Regions from separate parts of the Stenotrophomonas sp. YJH_SMC_36 genome, predicted to be linked through region 1. Evidence: riboswitches for the same ligand, from Rfam matches in the RefSeq annotation. Region 1 holds a riboswitch; the other holds the start of a gene.
The links. Region 1 has a riboswitch for cobalamin ahead of btuB (TonB-dependent vitamin B12 receptor). Riboswitches for the same ligand answer to the same signal wherever they lie in the genome.
Positions count from the first base shown of each region.

Region 2: it holds a riboswitch for cobalamin, as region 1 does, so the genes downstream of both, metE (5-methyltetrahydropteroyltriglutamate--homocysteine S-methyltransferase) here and btuB (TonB-dependent vitamin B12 receptor) in region 1, are expected to answer to the same signal.

Region 1 covers NZ_JCAFTD010000008.1:135,749-140,540, reverse strand. Annotated here, with positions in the region: gene bioD (dethiobiotin synthase) at 1-55, opposite strand, end outside; gene AC5P76_RS16275 (GAF domain-containing protein) at 123-605, shown strand; gene AC5P76_RS16270 (TfoX/Sxy family protein) at 602-964, shown strand; gene AC5P76_RS16265 (histidine phosphatase family protein) at 980-1,558, opposite strand; cobalamin riboswitch at 1,711-1,932, shown strand; gene btuB (TonB-dependent vitamin B12 receptor) at 2,049-3,890, shown strand; gene gph (phosphoglycolate phosphatase) at 3,918-4,586, opposite strand; gene AC5P76_RS16250 (LysR family transcriptional regulator) at 4,649-4,792, opposite strand, start outside.
Region 2 covers NZ_JCAFTD010000005.1:80,137-84,928, reverse strand. Annotated here, with positions in the region: gene AC5P76_RS10805 (epoxyqueuosine reductase QueH) at 1-283, opposite strand, end outside; gene metE (5-methyltetrahydropteroyltriglutamate--homocysteine S-methyltransferase) at 344-2,641, opposite strand; cobalamin riboswitch at 2,861-3,090, opposite strand; gene AC5P76_RS10795 (patatin-like phospholipase family protein) at 3,232-4,792, shown strand, end outside.

The sequences.
Region 1 (4,792 bases):
CGGTATCGGTGCCGGTGACGAACAGCGCGGATGGCAGGGCAGCGGGCAACGGCATCAAAGGCTCCAGCGGGGCAACAGAGCGTGCATTATCGCTGGCCCGGCACGCTTGCTAGACTGCGGTCATGTTCGCCAATGCCTCGCTTACCGGCAGCAAGCCGGAACAATACGCCCAGTTGCTTGAACAGGCCCGTGGCCTGGTCCATGGAGAGTCCGACCGCATCGCCAACGCGGCCAATCTCTCGGCGCTGGTCTTCCACGCCCTGCCCGACCTGAACTGGGTGGGTTTCTATCTCTACGATGGCCAGGAGCTGGTGGTCGGCCCGTTCCAGGGGCTGCCGGCCTGCGTGCGCATTCCGCTGGACAAGGGCGTGTGTGGTGCCGCGGCCCGCCAGCGCGTGACCCAGCGCGTCGACGATGTCGATGCCTTTCCGGGCCACATCGCCTGCGACTCGGCCTCCCGCTCGGAACTGGTCGTTCCGCTGCTGCGCGGCGATGAACTGATCGGAGTCTTCGACATCGACAGCCCGAAGACCGGTCGCTTCGATGCCGATGACCAGGCCGGACTGGAAGCCATCGCGCGCGTCTTCGTCGAGGCGCTGGGATGAGTGCGCCGAAGCTGCGCAACATCGGTCCGAAAAGTGCGGCGTGGCTGCGCCAGGTCGGTCTGCGCAGCCGTGACGATCTGGCCGCCGTCGGCGCGGTGGGTGCCTTCGTCAAGGTCAAGCGCGCCGGCTTCAAGCCCAGCCTGAACCTGCTCTACTCTCTGGAAGGCGCCCTGCTGGACTGCCATTGGCAGGAACTGGGCGAGCCGCAGCGCGAGGCGCTGGTGCAGGACTACGAAGCGCGCATCGCCGCGCACCCGCTGAAGGCGGCCGGCCCGGCCTCGGGGCCGGTGCACGAGCAGCGTTTCGACGCAGACGACGACGCAGAAGAAGACGTGGCCGGAAGCGCCGACGAGGACTGATCGGCGCCGGCCGGATCAGGGCTGCTGCAACTCCAGCAGCTCGCCCACCAGGCCTGCCTCACCACGCTCCAGCCTGACCCGCAGGCGCGTACCGTGGTCGATGCGCAGCGCCCAGCACAGCGACATCGGCAGGCCGCAGACCTGTGACAGCACCATGCGCAGCGGGCCACCGTGGCTGACCACGACGGTCGGCAGCGGGTCGTCATCGTCGAGCAGGCGGTCGAGCGCACGCGCGATGCGCCGCTCGAAGTGCCCCCAGCTTTCGCCGTTGGGCGGCGGATACGCATGCGGATCAGCATGGAATGCCGCCAACGCCTGCTCCGGCAGGTCGAACAGTGCCTGCCCGTCCCAGTCGCCGAAGTCGAGTTCTTCCCACTCCTCGTCCGCATCCACGTCCAGCCCGCGCGGGGTGGCCAGCGCCATCGCTGTGTGCAGTGACCGCAGGCGGGGCGAGCTGATCACCCGCTCCCAGGGCTGCGTGGCGTAGGCCTCCACCAGTTCCTGTGGCAGGCGGGCCAGCTGCGGTGGATCGCTGCGGCCATCGAGGTACTCGTCGCGACCGTTGCCGGCGTGGCGGACCAGGTCGAGGATCATGCATGCGTCCTGTGCAGGCAACGCGGGGACAGCGGAAAACGGGCGGACATCGGCAACGGCACCACGGGATCAAGCAGCAATTCTAGTGGCTGGGGATCATCAGCTCCACAGACATTGCCGCATATGCGCCGCACCGGGCATGCCGATGCCGTAGACTGCGCGCACTTCCAGGTGACCTGCGGCATGGCCGGCAGGTTGAAACGGGAAGCCGGTGACGCGTGAACCCACGCCATGCCGGCGCTGCCCCCGCAACGGTAAGCACGTCAGTTCCAGGCAAGACCGCCACTGTGCCAACAGCATGGGAAGGCGCCTGGACGGTGGCCTCGCGCCGCCTGGCGGCAAGCCCGGAGACCGGCCCGGAAGCCTCAGGTCGCGATGCGGTGGGCATGGCGCTGGATGTCCGCAGCACTGCCTGCGGCATCGGCGCTTGCCTGCCTCCGCGGCTCCTCCCCTTCGCCACGCGGGCGTGCGTGGCACCTGGAGTCCCCCGATGAAGCTGCAGTCCCGATTGCTTTCCCTGGCCGTATTGGCCGCCCTGCCCGCGTTGGCCCAGGCCGATGATGGCGCCCGCGCGCTCGATCCCATCCTGGTCACGGCCACCCGCACCCCCATCGCCCTGCAGGACAGCATCGCGCCTGCGCAGGTGATCGACCGGACGCAGATCGAGTCCAGCCAGGCCACTTCGCTGCAGGACCTGCTGCGTGGCCGCGCCGGCATCAACCTCACCAACGCCGGCGGCCTGGGCAAGCAGAGCTCGCTGTTCCTGCGCGGCACCAACTCCGGCCACACGGTGGTGCTGGTCGACGGCGTGCGCATCAACAGCGCCGATCTCGGCCTGGCGATGATCCAGGACCTGCCGCTGGCGCAGATCGAACGCGTGGAGATCGTGCGGGGCCCGCAGTCCAGCCTGTATGGCGCCGACGCCATCGGCGGTGTGATCCAGATCTTCACCCGCCGCAACCAGGGCGACTTCGCGCCACATCTGCAGCTGGGCGGTGGCAGCAATGGCCTGCGTGAGGCCAGCGGCGGCATCGGTGGCAGCAGCGAACGCGGCTGGTTCGGCGCCGACATCGCCTACCAGCATTCCGATGGCATCGATGCCTGCCGGGGCTCGGCCACGCTGTTCACCGGCTGCTTCGCCGACGAACCCGACCGCGACGGCTACCGCAACCTCTCCAAGAGCCTGCGCGGCGGCTACAACTTCAACGAGCAGTGGACGGTGGAGGGCAGCGCGCTGCGCGCCGACGGCCAGAACCACTACGACGGCTACTACAACTACTCCGAGACGCGCCAGCAGGTACTGTCCGGCAAGGTCCGCTACACGCCGGCCGAACGGCTGGTGCTGACCGCCAACGTCGGTCGCAGTGACAACGAATCGGACAACGTCGGCACGGACGGCGTGCATGGCAGCGCGCAGACGCATCGTGACAGCGCGTCGCTGCAGGGCGACTTCGGCGTGGCCGAAGGCCAGCTGCTGAGTGCCGGTGTGGACTGGAGTGAGGACAACCTGGACGGCAGCAGTGCCGGCTATCGTGTCGACAGCCGTCGCAACACCGGTGTGTTCATGCAGTACCAGGGGCGCTTCGGCCGGCACCAGCTGCAGGCCAGCGCGCGCAACGACGACAACCAGCAGTTCGGCAACCATGCCACCGGCAGCATCGGCTGGGCGATGGAGCTGGATCACGGCCTGCGCATCAACGCCAGCTACGGCACGGCCTTCAAGGCTCCCACCTTCAGCGACCTGTATGACCCGTGGAGCGGCGTGCCGACGCTGGATCCTGAGAAGTCGAAGAGCGCCAACCTGGGCATTTCGCAGCAGGGCCAGGGCTGGCGCTGGGGCCTGGATGTGTACGAGACCCGCATCGATGACCTGATCACCTACGATGCAGCCACCTTCAGGATGCAGCAGGTGGAGAAGGCGCGCATCCGCGGTGCCGAACTGACCGGCAGCGTCGTGCTGGCCGGCTTCGACATCGCTGCACAGCTGAGCTACACCGACCCGCGCAACCGCACGAACGGCAGCAGCCAGTTCGACAACTGGCTGCCGCGCCGTGCACAGCAGACCGCACGGCTGGATGTGGATCGCCGCTTCGGCGCATTCCGTGCCGGCCTGACCGTACAGGGTGCGGGCAAGCGCTATGACGATGCCGCCAACACGGTGAAGGTCGGCGGCTATGGCACGTTGGATCTGCGCGCCGAGTACGCGCTCACGCCATCGTGGTCGCTGCTGGCCCGGGCAACCAATGTGTTCGACCGCAGGTACGAGACCGTGGCGTGGTTCAACCAGCCGGGCCGCGAGTATCAGCTGAGCGTGCGCTACCAGCCGAAATGAGCAGGCGCGCCGGGCGCAGGCCCGGCGCTATACCGGGATGCGCGCGGCCAGGCCCGGCAGTTCGCGCAGATCGTCGATCACCGCCACCGCAGCTGCGGTGGCCAGGTCCAGGCCACGCGGATAACCGTAGCGCACCAGCACGATCGGCATTCCCGCGTCTTCCGCCGCGCGGTAATCGGTCAACGAATCACCCACCATCAGGCATGCATCCACCGGCACGCCGAAGTGTGCCGCGATGTGCCGCAGTGGTTCGCCGCTGGGCTTTCGCTGCGGCAGCGAATCGCCGCCCAGCACCAGCGCGAACGCATCGCCGACGCCCAGATGCTGCAGCAGCGGCGGCACCAGCGCTGCAGGCTTGTTGGTGCAGATGGCCAGCGGCACAGCGCGTTCCCGCAGCTGCGCCAGTGCTTCGGCCACACCGTCGAGCAGGCGTGGGCTGCGCAGCAGGCACTCACGGTAATGCACCATGAACACCGGCATGACCTCGGCCAGATCGACCTGCCGCCCTGCGGCATGCACGGCCTGCTCGACCAACCGGCGGACACCGTCGCCAATCCAGCCCAGCACGGTGGCTTCCGGCACACGGGCCAGGCCGATGTCCTCCAGCGTGCGGTTCAGGGCTTCGGCGATATCGGCGGCGCTGTCGACCAGCGTGCCATCGAGGTCGAACACGACCAGCGGGTAGGGATACGACACGCAACGCACCTGTACGACGTGGGGCCGCTCATTGTATGCCGTGTGCGCATCGCACCGGGATGTCATGCAGGTTCCACACGCGCCGGTCGCCAGTCCAGATCCTGGAAGGCCGGGCTGGCGAAACACTCGCCCAGGAAGTCGAGGAACCGCCGCATGATCGCCGACTGCTGGCGACGCGATGCGTACACCGCATGAATGCCCAGCTC
Region 2 (4,792 bases), on a different contig from region 1:
TCTCCATGCCGCGCGCGCGGCTGAACCAGTTGTCGGTGTCGTAGTCGCAGTCGATGAAGGGGACGCCATGCTGCTCGGCGAAGCGGATGTTCTCCTGCTTGCGGAGCTCGTATTCCTTCACCGGATGGATGTTGGGGTTGTAGAAGAAGATCGCGTAGTCGATCCCGGAGGCGGTGATCGCCTCCATCACTTCGCCGGAGCAGGGCGCACAGCACGAATGCAGCAGCAGGCGCTTGCCGTCGGCGGGCAGGGACAGGGTGGGGCGTTGGAGCTCGGTCATCATCAGGTACCGCACGGACCGCCGGCAACGGCGGCGGCCCGTGCATCGGGGTGGAGAGACAGGTCAGGCGACGCGGGCGTCGGTGTGCTCGGCACGCAGTTCCACTGCGGCGGCAACCAGTGCCTGCAGTGCAGCGCGGGTTTCCGGCCAGCCACGGGTCTTCAGCCCGCAGTCCGGGTTGACCCACAGCTGCTCCGGCTTCAGCACGGCCAGCGCCTTGCGCAGCAGGTCCACCATCTCCGCCTTGTCCGGCACGCGGGGGGAGTGGATGTCATACACGCCCGGGCCGATCTCGTTGGGATAGTTGAACTTCACGAAGGCATCCAGCAGTTCCATGCGCGAGCGTGAGGTCTCGATCGAGATCACGTCCGCGTCCATCGCTGCGACCGAGTGGATGATGTCGTTGAACTCCGAATAGCACATGTGGGTGTGGATCTGGGTGGCATCGCGCACGCCGCTGGTACTGATGCGGAACGATTCCACCGCCCAGTCCAGGTAGGCGCGCCAGTGGGCGCGGCGCAACGGCAACCCCTCGCGGATGGCCGGCTCGTCCACCTGGATCACGCCGATGCCGGCTGCTTCCAGGTCCTGCACTTCGTCCCGCAGGGCCAGCGCGATCTGCCGGCAGGTCACATCGCGTTCCTGGTCGTCGCGCACGAACGACCACTGCAGTACCGTCACCGGACCGGTCAGCATGCCCTTCATCGGCTTGTCGGTGAGCGATTGCGCGTAACTGGACCAGCGCACCGTCATCGGCTGCGGGCGGCTGACGTCGCCGAAGATCACCGGTGGCTTGACGCAGCGCGAGCCATAGCTCTGCACCCAGCCGTTGCCGGTGAAGGCGAAGCCTTCCAGCTGCTCGCCGAAGTACTCGACCATGTCGTTGCGCTCGAACTCGCCGTGGACCAGCACGTCCAGGCCCAGCGCTTCCTGCACGCGTACCGCATGCGCGGTCTGCTGTTCCAGGAAGGCCTCGTACTCGGCCAGGCCCAGCTTGCCGGACTTGTGCCGGGCGCGTGCCTCGCGCACCTCCAGCGTCTGCGGGAAGGAACCGATCGTGGTGGTGGGCAGCAGCGGCAGCTGCAGCGCCGCATGCTGTGCGATGCGGCGCTGCGGGTAGGCGGTGTGCCGCTGCGCATCGGCTACGGTCAGCGCGGCCAGGCGTGCGGCCACGGCCGGGTTGTGCACGCGTGGCGAGCGACGACGCCCCTCCAGTGCAGCGCGGTTGGCAGCCAGGCCCGCTTCCGCATCCACCCTGCCATCGAGCGCGTCGGCCAGCAGGCGCAGTTCCTGCAGCTTCTGCCGGGAGAACGCCAGCCAGCCCTTCAGTTCGTCATCCAGCTTCTTTTCCAACGCAAGATCCACGGGCGTGTGCAGCAGGGAACAGGACGGTGCCAGCCAGAGCCGGTCGGCGCCGCGGTCCACCTGGGCAAACCGGGCCAGGATCAGTGCGTTGTCCAGATGGGTGCGCCAGATGTTGCGGCCGTTGACCAGGCCGGCCGACAGCACGCGCTCGGCCGGCAGCGCCTTCAACACGGCGTCCAGCTGCTCCGGCGCGCGCACCAGGTCCACGTGCAGTCCGTCCACCGGCAGGCCGGTGGCCAACGCCAGGTTGTCCTCGAGCGCACCGAAATAGGTCGCGACCAGCAGTTTCGGACGCCGTGCCGTGGCCAACCGGGCATAGGCGCGCTCATAGGCTGCCTGCGCATCGGCGTCGAGATCCTGCACCAGCAGCGGCTCATCCAGCTGCACCCAGTCGGCACCGGCGTCGGCCAGCTGGCCGAGCAGCTGCACATAGGCCGGCAGCAGGGCATCCAGCAGGTCCAGTGCGGCGCTGCCGTCGGTGGTCTTGGACAGCAGCAGGAAGCTCACCGGCCCCAGCAGCACCGGACGGGTGTGGATGCCCAGCGCCCTGGCCTCGTTGAACTCGGTCAGCGGCTTGTCACCGCGCAGGGCGAAGGCCTGGTCCGCGTGCAGTTCCGGCACCAGATAGTGATAGTTGGTGTCGAACCACTTGGTCATCTCCAGCGCGCGCAGGTCGATGCCATCGCGCTGCAGGCCACGGGCCGTGGCGAAGTAGGCGGCCAGTGGATCGTGCGCGGCCAGTTCGCGGTAGCGTTCGGGAATGGCATCGAACAGCCATGCGGTGTCGAGCACCTGGTCGTACAGGCTGAAGTCGTTGCTCGGCGGTACATCGACGCCGGCCTCGATCTGCAGCTGCCAGTGCCGGGCACGCAGCGCCGCGGCGGTGGCCTGCAGGGTGGCGGCGTCGTCCTCGCCGGCCCAGTGGCGTTCGAGCGCCCGCTTCAGTTCGCGCTTGGCGCCGATGCGGGGAAAGCCCAGGTTGGTAACAGTGGTCATTGCAGCGTGTCCTCATTGCATGTCGGCATTGAGGAACGAAGGAACCGCAGGACGACGCGTGCCGTTGCCGGCCCACGGGCGTCTTGCCAGCGACCTTCGCCCCCGCGGGCGAACCGGATGCCGTGAAAAGGACGCACGTGGCCGCGCACCCTGCAGGCGCAGGACGACGACGGCCCCGGCAACCTCCCCGCGGAGATTCCAGGTCGAGTCAGGGGACGGTCGTGTCCCCCGGCCGGGGCCGGTATTCGGGCTGTTGGACGCGGGCCGCAGCCCACCTACTACCTGCCGCTTCCCAGGCGCGAGCCCAGTGCTGTTGGCAGGATTCGTTTCCATTCACCGCTGCGGGGCAGCTCCGGAATGGGCGCGCGAAGCGCCTTCACCGGATTCCCGTTTAAATTCATCCCTTCATTCGCATGAAGAGATGAATACCTTCGGCGTGCACAAGGTAGGCCGGTTGGCAGCAATGGTCAAGGCCCGGCATCACACCACCGGGATGTGGCACCTTTCTCAGGCAGTGAGAGGCCGGCTTGCGATACTGGCAACCGACGGACGGGAGGTGACGTGTGGCGGCGAAGTACTGCGATCTGGTCATGAAAGGTGGCATCACCAGCGGCATCGTGTACCCCAATGCGGTACTGGCGCTGGCGCGCGAGTATCGCTTCAAGAGCATCGGTGGCACCTCGGCAGGCGCCATCGCCGCCGCGGTGGCTGCGGCGGCGGCCTATGGTGATCGCCGCCAGCAGGCGGGCGAGCCGCTGCCCGGCGATGCCGGGTACGGTGGATTGTCGGCGGTGTCGGCGCAGCTGTCGCGGCGCGGGTTCATCTACGGTCTGTTCCAGCCGGCGCGCGGCGCGCGTGCAGCCTATCGGCTGCTGGTGGTGCTGACCGGCAATGCAGGCTGGCCCCGCAAGCTGCTGTGCCTGGCCATCGCCGTGTTCCAGATCGCGCCGCTGGAAGTGCTGGTGTCGCTGGCATTGCTGCTCGCGCTGGGCGCGTGGGGCGGCGGCTGGAGTGGAGTGGCGGCAACATTGCTGCCGTCCCTGCTGTGCGCCTACGGCGCTGGCGTGGCCGGGGCCGCGCTGCGGGTCGCGCGGGTGGCACGACGCAATCTGCTGGGCCTGTGCAGCGGCCTCGGCAGCGACGCGCGCCGGCCGGCGTTGACGGAATGGCTGCACAGCTGCCTGCAGCAGCTGTCAGGCAAGCCGGCCGATGTGCCGCTTACCTTTGCCGACCTGCACGATGCGCCGCGCTATGCAGACGAGCCGGACAGCCCGCATGCCATCACCCTGCAGATGATCACCACCTGCGTATCGCACAACGAACCCCGCACGCTGCCGCTGGGCGGCGCGCAGTTCTGGTTCCTGCGCGAAGAGTTCGACCAGCTGTTCCCGGCCAGCGTGGTGCAGTGGCTGGTCAACCATGCGGGTCCGCCGCTGGGCGTGGATGGACGACTCTATTACCGCCTGCCGCAGGGGCCGCAGCTGCCGGTACTGGTGGCAACGCGGATGAGCCTGAGTTTCCCGTTGCTGATCAGCGCAGTGCCGCTGCATGAGCCCTCGCGCCGCGAGCGCCGCTGCGAGCCTGGAGCGACCGCCTCCGATCCGGAACACAACGTGGCCGACAGCATGGAGGGGCTGACCAGTGCCGGCCAGGCCTGCGGCCCGGTGATCACCGCCTTCCGGATCTGCTGGTTCTCCGATGGGGGCATCAGCAGCAACTTCCCGATCCATCTGTTCGACGCGGCGCTTCCGCGCTGGCCGACCTTCGCCATCAACCTGGTCTATCCACAGCATGCGGAGGAGGTCAGCTCCGGCGGCAATGCACGGCAGGCGCTGGAGCGATCGGTGTTCCTGCCCAGCGAAAACCGTCATGGCTGGCAACGCACCTACCAGTCCATCGCCGCGCCGGTGGCCGCCGGCGAGCTTGGCCGTTTCCTGTTCGCGGTGGTGGCAACCATGCAGAACTGGCGCGACCTGCTGCAGGCGCGTGCTCCGGGCTATCGCGACCGCATCGTGCACGTGACCCTGCAGGGTGATGAGGGCGGCATGAACCTGGACATGCCGCAGGAGGTGCTGACCCGCATCGCCGACAAGGGCAGCCTGGCCGGTGCGCGCTTCTGCGCGTTCTCCTTCGAGAATCACTACTGGATCC